3 regions of the Paenibacillus sp. NPDC058367 genome follow, and region 3 is predicted to be linked to each of the others. Evidence: riboswitches for the same ligand, from Rfam matches in the RefSeq annotation. Region 3 holds a riboswitch; each other region holds the start of a gene.
What was found. A riboswitch is a leader RNA that binds a small molecule or an ion and turns the genes downstream of it on or off. The one in region 3 is predicted to bind cyclic di-AMP.
Positions count from the first base shown of each region.

Region 1: another riboswitch for cyclic di-AMP. It lies ahead of ACFWMP_RS26175 (TrkH family potassium uptake protein); the one in region 3 lies ahead of ACFWMP_RS31110 (C40 family peptidase).
Region 2: another riboswitch for cyclic di-AMP. It lies ahead of ACFWMP_RS30910 (resuscitation-promoting factor); the one in region 3 lies ahead of ACFWMP_RS31110 (C40 family peptidase).

Region 1 is NZ_JBHXIZ010000006.1:171,286-175,949, forward strand. Features, by position in the region: gene ACFWMP_RS26165 (LysR family transcriptional regulator) at 1-55, shown strand, start outside; gene ACFWMP_RS26170 (potassium channel family protein) at 128-796, opposite strand; gene ACFWMP_RS26175 (TrkH family potassium uptake protein) at 810-2,105, opposite strand; cyclic di-AMP (ydaO/yuaA leader) riboswitch at 2,240-2,421, opposite strand; gene ACFWMP_RS26180 (CPBP family intramembrane glutamic endopeptidase) at 2,736-4,421, shown strand; gene uvrC (excinuclease ABC subunit UvrC) at 4,528-4,664, opposite strand, start outside.
Region 2 is NZ_JBHXIZ010000012.1:46,005-50,668, forward strand. Features, by position in the region: gene rsmA (16S rRNA (adenine(1518)-N(6)/adenine(1519)-N(6))-dimethyltransferase RsmA) at 4-888, opposite strand; gene rnmV (ribonuclease M5) at 885-1,436, opposite strand; gene ACFWMP_RS30910 (resuscitation-promoting factor) at 1,613-2,776, opposite strand; cyclic di-AMP (ydaO/yuaA leader) riboswitch at 3,058-3,287, opposite strand; gene ACFWMP_RS30915 (TatD family hydrolase) at 3,485-4,255, opposite strand; gene ACFWMP_RS30920 (HD domain-containing protein) at 4,367-4,664, opposite strand, start outside.
Region 3 is NZ_JBHXIZ010000013.1:22,520-27,183, forward strand. Features, by position in the region: gene ACFWMP_RS31100 (M1 family metallopeptidase) at 1-1,743, shown strand, start outside; gene ACFWMP_RS31105 (hypothetical protein) at 1,755-2,585, shown strand; cyclic di-AMP (ydaO/yuaA leader) riboswitch at 2,800-2,938, shown strand; gene ACFWMP_RS31110 (C40 family peptidase) at 2,992-3,420, shown strand; cyclic di-AMP (ydaO/yuaA leader) riboswitch at 3,780-3,921, shown strand; gene ACFWMP_RS31115 (C40 family peptidase) at 3,927-4,418, shown strand.

The DNA of each region.
Region 1 (4,664 bases), on a different contig from region 3:
CCGCAGCCTCGTGCAGGTCACAGAAGAGATGTTTCTGACGGAACGAGAGAAATAGTACATACCTCTGAGTGCAACCTTAATTTAAAAAAGCCCTCCGTCCCATGTAAAGGACGGAGGGCTTATCTATTTAATCTTGGTTTACAACTTCATCCTCAAATCGATCAATACTTTCATTAGAACCAATGAGTACCATAACGTCGCCCTCACTCAAATGATCATGTGCCGTTGGAGCCACTATAATTCCACTTTCCCGGTTCAGGGCAACAATACTGCAACCATATTTCGCTCTTGTATTTAAATCTGACAAGCTTTTCCCGTTCATGCAAGACGGAACGGTCAGCTCGACGATTTTATAATCCTTGGACAGTTCAATATAATCCAGCAAATTGGGTGTCACGAGCTGATGTGCTACACGAATGCCCATATCCCGCTCCGGAAAAATAACCCGGTCCACGCCCAGCCTGGACAACGCACGACCATGAAGGATCGAGATCGCCTTGGCTACTACTTGCTTGACTCCAATCTCTTTTAACAAAATCGCCGCCAGAATACTTCGTTCCATATTGTCGCCAATCGCTACAATCCCACAGTCAAAGTTCCGTACGCCGAGCGAGCGCATAATTCCTTCATCTGTAGCATCAGCCACTACCGCATGCGTCAGGTGATCGCTCATTTCCTCCACACGCTCCTCATGGTGATCAATGCCGAGCACCTCGTAGCCCATTTCCATCAGCTCAAGTGCAAGGCTTGAGCCAAAGCGGCCTAAACCGATTACTACAAATTGCTGTGCTTTCATTTCGGATTAACTCCTATCCAATAATTATTTTACCTTCTGGGTGCTTATACAATGGTTTACCCTGTTTAGGTCCAAGCGCATACACTAATGTTAATGGACCTAGCCGACCTGCAAACATGGTCAGACAGATCAGAATCTTGCCGAAGATAGACAGTTCAGGTGTCAGCCCCATGGTTAGTCCCACCGTGGCAAAAGCTGAGGTCGTCTCAAATAATATCGCTAAGAAATTACTATCCTCTGTTGTGGACAGTAACATCGACACCGTGAGGACCAATAGCAAAGCGAGTAATGTTAACGTCAACGCTTTATAGATACGCTCCTGCGCCAATCGGTAACGGAACAGTACAACATCTTCACGTCCGCGCAGCATCGCGATTACTGCACCAATCATAATCGTAAAGGTTGTAGTCTTGACCCCGCCACCTGTTGATCCTGGAGATGCACCAATAAACATAAGAATAACCATAAAGAACTGTGAGGCTTGCCGCAGTCCGGCAATATCCACCGTATTGGCGCCAGCGGTTCGGGGCGATACCGACTGAAAGAATGCCGATAATATTTTGCCGCCGAAATTTAAATTCCCCAGTGTGCGCTGATTCGTAAATTCAAATATAAAAATAACTAAAGCGCCGATAAGAATAAGCCCTGCAGTGGTGGAGAGTACAACTTTGCTATGCAAAGATAATTTACGTTTGACACGAAACTCCACCAGATCCGACATGACAATAAAACCAATACCGCCAGAGACAATCAGAAACATCACCACGATGTTCACTAGCGGGTCATATACATAATCGGTTAAACTCCGGAAATCCCCGAAAATATCAAATCCAGCATTATTAAACATAGACACAGCATGAAATATTCCAAAATAAATGGCCTTGCCCAGTGGCATATCAAACGCCCAGCGTAAGGACAGAAGCACCGCTGCACAGCCTTCGATGACCAAAGAATAAATAAGTACTCTCCGGATCAGTCGAACAATCCCCTCCATAGAGCCTTGGTTCATTGCTTCCTGAAGGATCAGTCTATCCCGCAAGGAAATTTTGCGTTTCATCATCATGGCAAATAAGGTCGCCATTGTCATAAACCCTAAGCCGCCCACCTGGATAAGCACCATAATTACGGTTTTCCCAAAAATGGTGAATGTCGTCCCGGTGTCCAGCACCACAAGTCCTGTCACACAGGTGGCCGATGTTGCAGTAAACAACGCATCAATAAAACTAACAGCATTCCCGCTGGTACTCGAAATGGGAAGCATTAGCAGCAAGGCTCCAATCAGAATGATCGATGCAAAACCAAGCACCATAATCTGAGGCGGAGAGAGCTTCAGGAACTTTGATTCAGAAACCCTGCGAAACTGTGAAGCCACTACGCTCACCCTCTTATCAAAATTTAAAGAATTCCAACAAAAAAAGCACTGGAAAACCAATGCTACCCTTGGTTCCTGCAGTAAATTAGCCTACGAGGTTAGCTGACGGATTCGGACTGTGCAGGCTGCCCTATTCGTTCCTAGAACGAAATTCACCCCTGATGAATAAAGATAACGCCTATGGCGTATACTCATCTTTTCATTACTTCTTATGGTTCCCCCGTTTTCACCTGAAATTCGGCTATTTACAATTGCATACAAATTATATATGTTATTTCGATAAATCACAAAGACACTATTAATGGTGATTCATATGAAAAATGCGGTTTGGAGAGGATGTACCACTAAGAGTGCCTTTTCTCATCACTTTTCCGTGTTTTCCCTGCAATTGCATCGATTTTCATGAAAAATGAAGAAAGAATCACCTTAAATTCATGGTATATATTCAGTTACCTATTCTATAATATCTCTATTACCCATAAAAAGAATATACGATGATTTTTGTAACTATCATGGCACTAATACTATAATGGAACATAACATTGTCAGTTTACAAGGAGGCGTTACATGAATCCCGTTGGCCAGCCCTTACAGCAACGTGCCCTCTCCAAGAGGCTCATCATCTCGGGCATTATCGGTCTTATTCTATTTATTATGTTTCAAATTGCTCCCTCGGTGCTAAATAGCCCTGCCGGGGAAGATACTACTGTCATCAGTAAGGCGGAAGCCCGCGACAAAGCCATATCATTCGCAGAACAAAAGCTGAACTACACCAAAGCACCAACCGATCAGTGGAATGTACTGTACGATACGGACTCTTCCTTTTATGGTTATATGTCCCGCGAGAAGCTTTTGGAGGACTATACAAAAAAGAAATTGGATCAACGATATCCTTTTGACATTTTCCGTGTAACACTTAGTCCTTCAGCGGAACAAGAGCCACTGATCTCCGTTGACCTCAATATGTATACTGGTGCAGTTGTCGCTTTCACACAAGGAGCAGAAGGATCAGGTACCGGATTACCAAACAATGTATCAACCAGTGCAAAAGAAGAGGACAAGGGTACTACCTTATCACTTGCACAAAAAGAAAATCTTGCCCGTCCCTGGCTTCAGGAATGGGATGTAAATCCCGCCAAGCTGCAAATTGAATCGAATACGGGAAACTACGGGCTCGTGTATACAGATCGTTCCGTTCAGATCGGTGAATCCTTATTACACTATTATTTCGATTTCACTGGCGAACAGGTATCCAGCTTTAAAGCAGGATTCACCGCTCCAGCCTGGCATACTTCCTATGTAAAGGACCAGACCTCTCTCGCGGAAAAGTTTACTTTATTCGGCTATGGTTTGCCTACTTTAGCTTTAGGAATTCTGGCACTCATCTACAGCATACTTAGAAGAGAACATACCTCCTTTAAGCGTGGAATATTCCTAAGCTCAGCTTATTTTGTAATCATGATGATCAGCACCTATAATATGCTCCCTGAATCCTCAGGCGAAGGACTCGAGGCTCAGATAACTTCCGTCATAATGTTCATCATTTATGCCTTATATAGCCTCCTAATGTCCTCGCTGCTCTATTTTTCTTTAGTTGGAGGGGACGGCCTATGGAAAAAAGAAGAGGGGATGAACCCATGGCCTCGCGCTAAAGAGCCTGGCTATGGAAAATATGTTCTGGATAGTATCCGGGCTGGATACGTCTGGGCATTCGTGCTGCTAGGGGTGCAGACCCTTATGTTCATCGTATTATCACTTACCTTGCAGAACTGGTCCACTACTGACGCTACTCAATCTCCTTACAACATGAGATATGCTTGGCTGCTGCCCATCGTTGCATGGCTCGCTGGTTTATCCGAGGAAGCTATTTATCGTTTTTTCGGAATTCCTATGTTGAAAAAAGTATTCCGTAGCACGTTCATTGCTTGCCTGATCACCACGCTGGTTTGGGCGTTTGGCCATACGCTGTATCCGATCTATCCCATCAGTTCCCGTCCTATTGAGCTGACCGTGATTGGTTTGCTCTTTAGCTATATATTCCTTCGTTACGGCTTTATTGCCGTCATGTTCAGTCACGTCGTGTTTGACAGCATTCTGATGGGCGCTACGCTGATCTTTATGAAGGAAAGCGTGAATGTAGGGGCTGGTATCTTCGCGATTATCATGCCGTTCATAGTCGCCTACATCGTCTATCGGTTTAATCCACCGCAAAAATCAGAACCTAAGCCGGTTGAACCTACATCTGTAATTTAAAGAAGTAACGGGTGGATAACCTATAATAAAAAAAGGTGTCACAGCAGAAAACTGCTGTGACACCTTTTTTATATTTACGTATACATCATTCCAATATTTCGAATGCCTATGTCGCTGGCTCTTCATCCTTGAGCGCCTCAAGAATTTGACTAGCCAGCTTTTCGCCAATAGAAAGTGATTTAAAATCTTCTATGGAGGCTTCTTTAATTTTCTTTAGCGATCCGAAATGCTTAAGCAGCGCCT
Region 2 (4,664 bases), on a different contig from region 3:
AGCTTATTCAATTCCAGCAGCCAACAGAACACCGCTTAATCGGGCGTATTCTTCTAGACTTAACGTTTCTCCACGACGTGTTGGTTCAATACCAGCTTCTGCGAGTAAAGCCTCCAGACGCTCACGTCCCTCTTCAGGGAAGTAACGAGCCTTGAGATTGTTAGCAATCGTCTTGCGACGCTGTGTGAAAGAAGCTTGGACGACCTCAAAGAAGTGCTTCTCACTCTCAACTTCTACCGGTGGACGCTCTCTTACCTTTAGACGGATTACAGCGGACTCCACATTAGGTTGAGGAATGAACACCGTACGCGGCACAATGCAGACGAGCTCAGGCTCGCTGTAGTACTGCACGGCAATGCTAAGACTCCCGTATTCCTTTCCTCCCGGAGAAGCGGCCATACGCTCCGCAACCTCTTTCTGAATCATTACAACAATGTTATCAAGCGGAAGCTTCTCTTCGAGCAGCTTCATCAGAATCGGAGTAGTTACATAATACGGCAGATTGGCAACTACGCTTACCTTGTTCACGGATGCAAAATCTTCTTTGAACAGCTCCTGCAGATTTACATTCAGAACATCATCATTACGAACCTTAACATGCGGATAAGGGGAAAGTACGTCCCTTAAAATAGGAATCAGCCTACGGTCGATCTCCACAGCGGTCACTGCACCAGCGGTTAGCGCCAAACGCTCCGTCAGGGCACCAATCCCAGGACCGATTTCCAATGCCCCTGATTCGCTATCTAGCCCAGCAGCGTCAACAATCTTGTCCAATATATTTTGATCAATCAAAAAATTCTGTCCTAAGCTCTTCTTGAACTTGAATCCATAACGTTGAATAATTTCTTTCGTCCGTTTTGGAGTCGAAATTTCCTCTCTACCACTCATGAAGTAATGCCCCCCTGATCAATTTGGGCGAGAGCTCCGGCAAATTCCTCCCGCGTAATTCCAAACATCGCCAGCCGCTTGTACAGCTGCTTGCCATTACAATATCCGATTCCAAGCAAATTACCAAGTGCCATACGTCTTTCAGCTGCCCGAGGGTGTACAAGCATTCCAGCGGCCATTAAATCATCAAGTCCAATTAAAGCAGGTGCACCTTCAAAAGAGGTATGTACATTCCGCAGCGCATGACGAATCGCCTCTGGTGAAGCGTTCTCCACACCGATATCTCCCTTGCGGGTTGCGTCCTTCTCAGGAATGAAGGCATGCTTACAGCCCGGCACCTTTGCGGACACAATCTTACGAATTCGTTCACCCGCATGATCCGGGTCAGTAAGGATAATCACTCCTCTACGCTCCATAGCAAGCGCGATCTTCGCAATTACGGTCCGGTCTACAGCCGAGCCCCCTGTTTCGATCGTATCTGCTTCTACAGCGCGTTTAACAGCGACGGTATCACTCTTACCTTCAACGACAATTAATTCCTTAATCATATCTCTTGACTCCTTCCAAAAAAAGCAAAAAAGAAGAGGTTTCGCTCCTCTTCTTTTGGTTAAAGAATGTATAAGTGATGAGCGGTTGCTCTGCGATCAACGAAATGATCATCTGGCGTTCCTTAACGGTTATCATCACTATAGCTTATCAAAGAATAATTTGCAAAAGCTTCAGCCTAGTTTAACTCCGGCTTCACAGGTCCAATCACATAAACGGTACGTGATTTACGACCGAAATTACGCACATGGCTCAGTGAATCGTAATAGACATCTACTTTATTGCCTTTAATGGCACCGCCAGTATCTTCTGCTCGGCGGAATCCAAGCCCCTCGATATATACCCACCAGCCAATAGGAATTACATTCGGGTCTACCGCAATTGTACGACCTTCCGTTACGCGTGTTCCGGAAGCAGTTTTGTTACCAATACCTGGCTCTTCTGATGAATAAGCTGTCATGGAGACGTTCTTAATCATCTTCTTGTACTCAAAGTCTACGCCAGCCTTGCTTGTGACATTATTAGTCTTAGCGCTAACCTTAGCCGTTTTTGAAGTGGTGTTTGATTTGGAAGTTGTTGTAGTCTTAGCTACAGCCGGCTTAGGAAGTGCTTTGGTACCAACGGCAATAATCTTATCTTTCGTTACCGTTTGTACTTCCTTACCAATCATGCGCATAGAGGCCAGTTCTCCGTCTTGGTAGATCTTCTCAATATGCTGAATCATGACGCCTGGTTTGCCTGCCTGTGCCACTCTAACTGTTCCCACAGTAAGGGAGGGGTCTGCTGTCTTGATGACTCTGAAGGGTAAGTTAGTTGTTCGCTGTACGGTCTGTTTGTTGATGCGAACAATCTTAACCTCCATGTTTGCAGAAATGGTGGTGTCTAACGAAGGGAAAATCTTATCATGACCTTCTAGGGTAATGCCCATTTTCTCAATTGCTTTACCAATTGTGTCCTCGGTCGTATATAACGTTTTTGTTGCTCCATCCGCAGTAAGACTAATTTTCTGCGCACGATTGATAACGACACGGTCACCGTCTTTTATTTCATCACTCAGACCTAAAGATAGTTCATCATGCGGCTGCAGCGAAATTTGCTCTTTCTCCAACACATCACCAAGAAGCGCTTCCCGCGTTTCAAGCGTCTGTGTTTGCCCGTCTATTACTAAAAATAATTGTTTGTTACTTTGACCGTGTACGTACAGCAGAATAAGTAGCGCGATAGCGACTGAAATCACGCCTGCAAGTAAAAGTACGCGAGTATTTACTTGCTCCCACCGTAATGCGAAAGACCTGCTGGATGACTGCGAATCATGGGATACTTCTGGTTGGAATACGCCCATTCTCTCCATCCTCCTTACATAGCCCCGTCGTCAATTGTATATCATGAGGACTGAATTCCTTTGACGAAACTATTTGAGATTGTCACAGGACACGCACGTAATAACTTAGCGTCTCCTGCTCATGGATCGCCTGCTCGGCACAGCTACTCCCACCCCTGTTATATAACAGTATGTGGGCAACATTCTATTTATTCAAAAATAAAAAAGCCTAAAAAGAGTTCAACTGAGGACTCTTTCGTGGCTTCTCCAATATCAGAATAGAGAATGCTTGTGCACGAGGTTGCCTCTCTTACTTGCGCTTACGGGGTTAGCTGTCGGGTTCGGACGAAAGAGAGACGCCCTATTTCAGGTCACCCGCTCATGGCGGTTGCCCTTAAATTCACCCCAAAGACCACGTGAAGAAATCAAATACTGTCCTACGGCACGTCTAAACCGTATTTAAAATACAGGCATGCGGTAGGTCAATATTGGTTCCCCCGTTCTCCATACGGAGACTCAGCGAGACGATCCATGAATCAATGGCTGTCACTATAACACAGCTCACATCACTGAAAAGATGATATCCTGTTTTGATGCATGTTGTAAAGGACGATTCAACCACGTTTACGCAAAAATATGGTTAAAATATTGTAATATTCAGCCGTTTTTATATTAAAAAAGTTTAATATATCGGCCATTCTCTATTTTTCACCTGTTTTGCTCCCGTTTTCACTCAATCCCAAATCGTTCCAGTGCGTTCGCATACGTTATTTTAGCCAATTCTTCCCATGTTAACCCTTTAATTTCAGCTGCTGCCTCTGCTACAAGCTTCACATGAGCGCTCTCATTTCGCTTCCCGCGGAAGGGGTGTGGAGTCAAATATGGAGCATCGGTTTCGATCAATAATCGGTCTAGTGGTGTCTGCGCAAGCACTTCTTTTGGCACTCTTGCATTTTTGAACGTAATGGGTCCTCCAAAGGATAAATGAAAACCAAGATTCAAGCACATTTTAGCTGTTTCCCAGCTTCCTGAGAACGAGTGCATCACGCCTCCAACCTCATTTGCTTTTTCCTCCCGTAAAATCCGTACAACATCCTCATGTGCATCACGATCATGAATACAAATCGGCATATTTAATTCACGGGCTAGTCCAATTTGCTTGCGAAAAACTTCATGTTGCACATCCTTGGGAGAAGTATCCCAGTAATAATCCAGTCCGATTTCACCAATAGCCACTACTTTTTTATGACTGCATAGAGAAGCGATCCAATCGAGATCTCCTTCTTTCATATCAATCGCATCCTGAGGATGCCAACCCACTGCCGCATAAATATAATCATAAGATTCCGCCAGCTTCATCGTTGAGGGAATCGTCTCCCGATTAAATCCGATATTAATCATCTTGCTAACTCCTGCTTCTACAGCACGAGCGATAACTTCTTCGCGATCCTCGTCGAATTGAGGTGCATCCAGATGCGTATGTGTGTCAAACAGAAACATTTTAACCCTCACTCCTTGTTCTTTTTTAGATATATAACAATATAAGTTTCACGCTATCCGTGATATCTTATTTTTCTACTCTTCTTGTCAAAAATCCCATATTTTCTTGTATTATTTTGCAAAAATCTCTGCAATAGAAGCAGGCAATCGCGTAAGCGCATTTCTTAACTTATCCTGAGGAAAATAAAGATGATATCTTCCACGGTGAATGCCGCTAATAGAACGCACAATATCCGACACCTCTGAAATTTCCCGCAGATGATCATGCCGATCAAGCAGCAGAATTTGTTTATTGTCAAAAGCTTCTCCCGGACGGAACACATCATAGGGCAGATCTGTCGGAAAATCAATCTCCAAATCATATTCTGGGTGAAGTCCCGCTGCCGCAAAACTGCTGCGAATTTCAGTA
Region 3 (4,664 bases):
ACAGAAACCTTAATCGCTTCTGAGACGGTAACCTGGACACACCCCGGTGTAAAACCGGTAAGTGATCTATATTTTCATATGTATCCAAATGCTTTTGCTTCACCAGATACTACCTTTATGAAGGAGTCCGGGGGAACGCTCAGAGGTGACACCATGCCAGAGAACGGCTTCGGAAGTATGACTTTAACCGATTTGCGCACAACAGAAGGAACATCACTAATGCAAAGAGTGCAATTTGTACAACCCGATGATGGTAACGTCAACGATAAGACACTCCTAAAGGTGCATCTCCCACAGCCGGTTAATGGTGGAGAAAGTGTCACGCTTAAACTCCAGTACGAGGTCCAGCTCCCCAAAATATTTGCCCGTATGGGCGCATCAGGCAATTTCGTGATGGCTGGGCAATGGTTCCCTAAACTTAGTGTATACGAGCCTATGGGCACACGTGGGGTTAAGGAGGAAGGCTGGGATTTGCATCAGTATCACGGCACCTCTGAGTTTTACAGCGATTTTGGCATCTTTAATGTAACGATTGCGGTTCCTTCCGACTACACGGTAGCTGCGACCGGATTTCCTGTGAAGAATGCCAAGCTAAAGCAAGATCAAAAAATATATCAGTTCTACGCTGACGATGTCCATGACTTTGCGTGGGCGGCATCCCCTGATTTTACAGTAGCCGAAGAAGCCTTCTCTACGCCAGAAGTGCCTGGTGTACGGATTAAGGTGTATCTCGATCCATTACACAAAGACTTAAAGGAACGATACCTTCAGGCCGCTAAGGCAGCTCTGACCTACTTCAGCAAATGGTATGGTCCTTATCCCTACTCGACTCTGTCTATTATCGTTCCGCCTAAGGAGGGGAATGGGGCTGGAGGAATGGAGTATCCAACACTCATTACAGCATTTGGAGCCACAGACTCTTCTCCTGACACCTCACTTGAAAGAACCGTCGTTCATGAAATTGGCCATCAATACTTTTACGGCATGGTAGCCAGCAATGAATTCGAAGAGGCTTGGCTAGATGAAAGCTTCACTTCTTATGCTGAAGACAGACTCATGGAGCAAGAATATGGCATCAAAACGAATCTCCCTCTTCAGTCCAGCTTGGTGACCAAATCAGAGCCGCTAAATTTAGAAACATGGAAATATGCCGGGGCAGAATCCTATAGCCGGAATGTGTATATTCGCGGAAAGCTAGTACTTAAGGATATTGAGCGCCAAGTAGGCACTAAGGCAATGAACAGCATCATGTCCACTTACACACGTAAATTCCGTTTCCAGCACCCCACTACGTCTGATTTTCAAAAAGTCGTTGAGAAGGTAACCAAAAAATCATGGCAGCCTTATTTCGAAGATTATATTTATGGTGGTGGTGCTCCTGATTTCTCAGTAGATACGATTACGATTAAAAAGAATGGCAACAGCGATGCTCAGAGCTATGAATCCATAGTAAAGATTACAAACAAAGGGAGCCATTACGTTGACGTTCCCATTAAATTCACATTCGCCGATGGCTCTGCTACAGAGCGGGTCTGGAGCGGTGAAGGAGCAGAGACTACCTTCCAATTGTTAAGCGATAAGCTTCTTCTCTCTGCTGAGGTTGATCCTGAGCATACCATTCTGTTAGAAAACAAGCATCTTAATAACTTCAGACTGGCGGAAATAGAGCCCAAAACGCTCTCCCGCTGGACATTAAGTGTAACTAAACTAGTTGAAACCGTGCTCGGAACTCTTGTCTGGTGAGGTGAATGATTGTGAGAACATCGATAACCCGCGGCTGGCAAAGCATGAAGGAGCAATTTTATATTCTGATTCTGCTCTTCATCTACCGACTGCTCTGGGGCTACTTTATGTACGGCTTCATCCGGTCTGCTATCGTTCCAATTCTACTGCGTTATCCAGATAAAGACGCTGGAGGCAGCGGAATGGGCAGACTACTCTATTATGTCGAAGGGCAGTTCAACTTGAACACAGATCCTGCGATACGTACTTGGTTATGGATGTTCCTAGGGCTTGTTGTCTTACGACTGCTACTCTCCCCCTTCATAAGGGCAGGATTACTGCATGAACTCCATCAGGAGCGAAAAGGAGAGCGTGGCCTGTTCTTTTTTCCAGGTATGAAGCTTTATGGATTTCCAGTGTTTATCTTCAGTCTAATCGAATGGGCGCTGGCTCTACTTCCGTTATACTGGCTTGCTCCAAAAATGTACGGGCTATTCTTGTCCTCCTTTCTGAACTACTCTTTGTTACTTCATCTAGTTCCATACGTATTGGCATGGCTTATATACATCTTTATCGTGCGCCTGTTCCTTCTATATATGCAGTTTGGGTATACCAGCGGCACGGGGATGTTCTCCTCCTTATTCATTTGCTTGAAGTCGCTGATTCCGGCAATAGGAATTTCAATCATACTTGGTGCAGCAGGCCTGATCCTTTTGCTAGTGTGCGGAATAACGGGTATCTTCTGTCCTGGCCTACCAGCACTTCTTATTCGTCAACTTTCATCACTGCCCTCAACACTCTTCAAAATGTGGGGAATTTCAGCTCAATATCATCTATGGCACAGTAAAGCATTTCCACAATAATTTGAAGCATTACAGAACATAATATAAGAGTCCCGGTTCCTGAATCAGGAGCTGGGACTCTTTCGCGTTATAGACAAATTATGAGGATTTGCAAAATCGTAAAGACTTTGTTACAATAAGTCCTGTTCCATTGGTAACAAGTTTGTAATCATTTGAAACGATTTCTACATAACTTCATGTATTTGTCGTAGTCATGTCGATAAGTCACTATCTGGTGCATAAAACGCCGAATTCCTTGCACCGGGAAGTGGGGGAACCATATTTTGGGTGAATTGATCTCGCTTTGCAGTGATCATAGGGGAACCTTCTACCGAATCCTTAAGCTAACCTCACAGGCATTGGAAGGGGTACAATTTTTTTGAAGAATTTAAGAAAAGCATGCGTCGCTGCGGCGCTAGGACTTGTGATGGCGTTCTCTATTGGTGGAGGAAGTGCCTTTGCAGATTCTAAGATGGACAGTGTTATTTCAAAGACAATTGGAGTTGCCTATAAAACCGGAGGCACTAGCACTGCCGGGTTTGACTGTTCTGGATTTACTACGTATGTATTCAAGAAGGTGGGTCTTTCTTTGCCCCGTACTTCAAAAGCTCAATATAATGTCGGAACTCCTGTAGCCAAAAGTAAATTACGTTCAGGTGACCTAGTTTTCTTTAACACATTGGGCAACGGCGTATCCCATGTCGGCATTTATGTTGGAAACGGAAAATTCGCACAATCATCATCTTCATATGGCGTGACCATCACTTCACTTAGCCAATCCTACTGGGCCAATCGCTACGTTGGTGCTAAAAGAGTAATGAGTACTTCCTCATATCAAGCTATAGCCTACGATTAATACTTCCCCACAACTATAATCTCACAATTACATTATATAGACCTGGGTTTGATTATTGACTTAATCGAATCCAGGTTTTCTTTTGCCTTATTATATTCTTTACACCTCTTGAACGGACTTTAAACACTTTTATTTGATAAAAATTTCAATAAATATAAAAATTAGTTTAATATTATCGCTTACATATGCATTTTGTCTTTAAAAAAACGAATTTTTCTGCATGATTATGTTAAAAACGATTGCCAAGCGGCACTCTGTTTGTTACAATAACTGCAGTAAGATTTTAGTAACATTTTTGTAATCATTAAGTTGTTATTTACAAAGGTTTTGTCATGTATTGATTACAAGCTATTCCTAATCAACAGTATCAGCCGAGTTTCCTAACTATTAGGAAAACGGGGGAACCAACTTTGGGTGAATTGACCTCCATTTTTAGAGGGGTCATAGGGGACCTTCAACCGAACCCTTAAGCTAACCTCGTAGGCATCCGGAAGGGGTATAAACTTTTGAAGAAGAAGCTAGCAGCAGCAGTACTTAGCTTTTCCATTATTTTCACCATCGGAGCAGGAAGCGCTTTCGCGGATTCCAAAATGGATAAAGTGATCGACAAGACCATCGGAACTAAGTACGTATCCGGCGGCATCTCCACAAATGGATTTGATTGCTCCGGATTTACAATGTATGTATTTGATAAAATTGGTATAAACCTACCACACCAATCAGGTTCCCAGTATCAAATGGGTACTGCTATCTCCCAAGATGATTTAAGATCTGGTGATCTTGTATTCTTCAATACAAGTGGTAAGGGTGTCTCCCATGTCGGTATTTATGTCGGTGAAGGCAAGTTTGCACACGCATCTTCCTCACGCGGTGTAACGATTAGCTCCCTGAGTGATAGCTACTACGTGAAACGCTACATCGGTGCTAAACGAATTATGAGCACGGATGCTTATCATTCTGTTGCTTCTGAGACAGAAGATAATGATGATGTTCAATAAGTAAATCGTACATAGGCTCTTTTCCAAGATGTTGATTCTTGGGGAAGAGCTTGTTTTTTGTCTTATTTAGTATTTACCCCTCTCAGAATTTGTAAAACAATAATCCTCATAAATTTCTGAGTCGACCATGCCTTTTTTTGTATATAATTAGTTACAAGCATAAACGCCTTCGATGTCCTTATAAGGACCATAAGTATTTTAAGCTAGAAATATAAGACATTTAAAGTTCGCCCGTGAAAGGAGGTC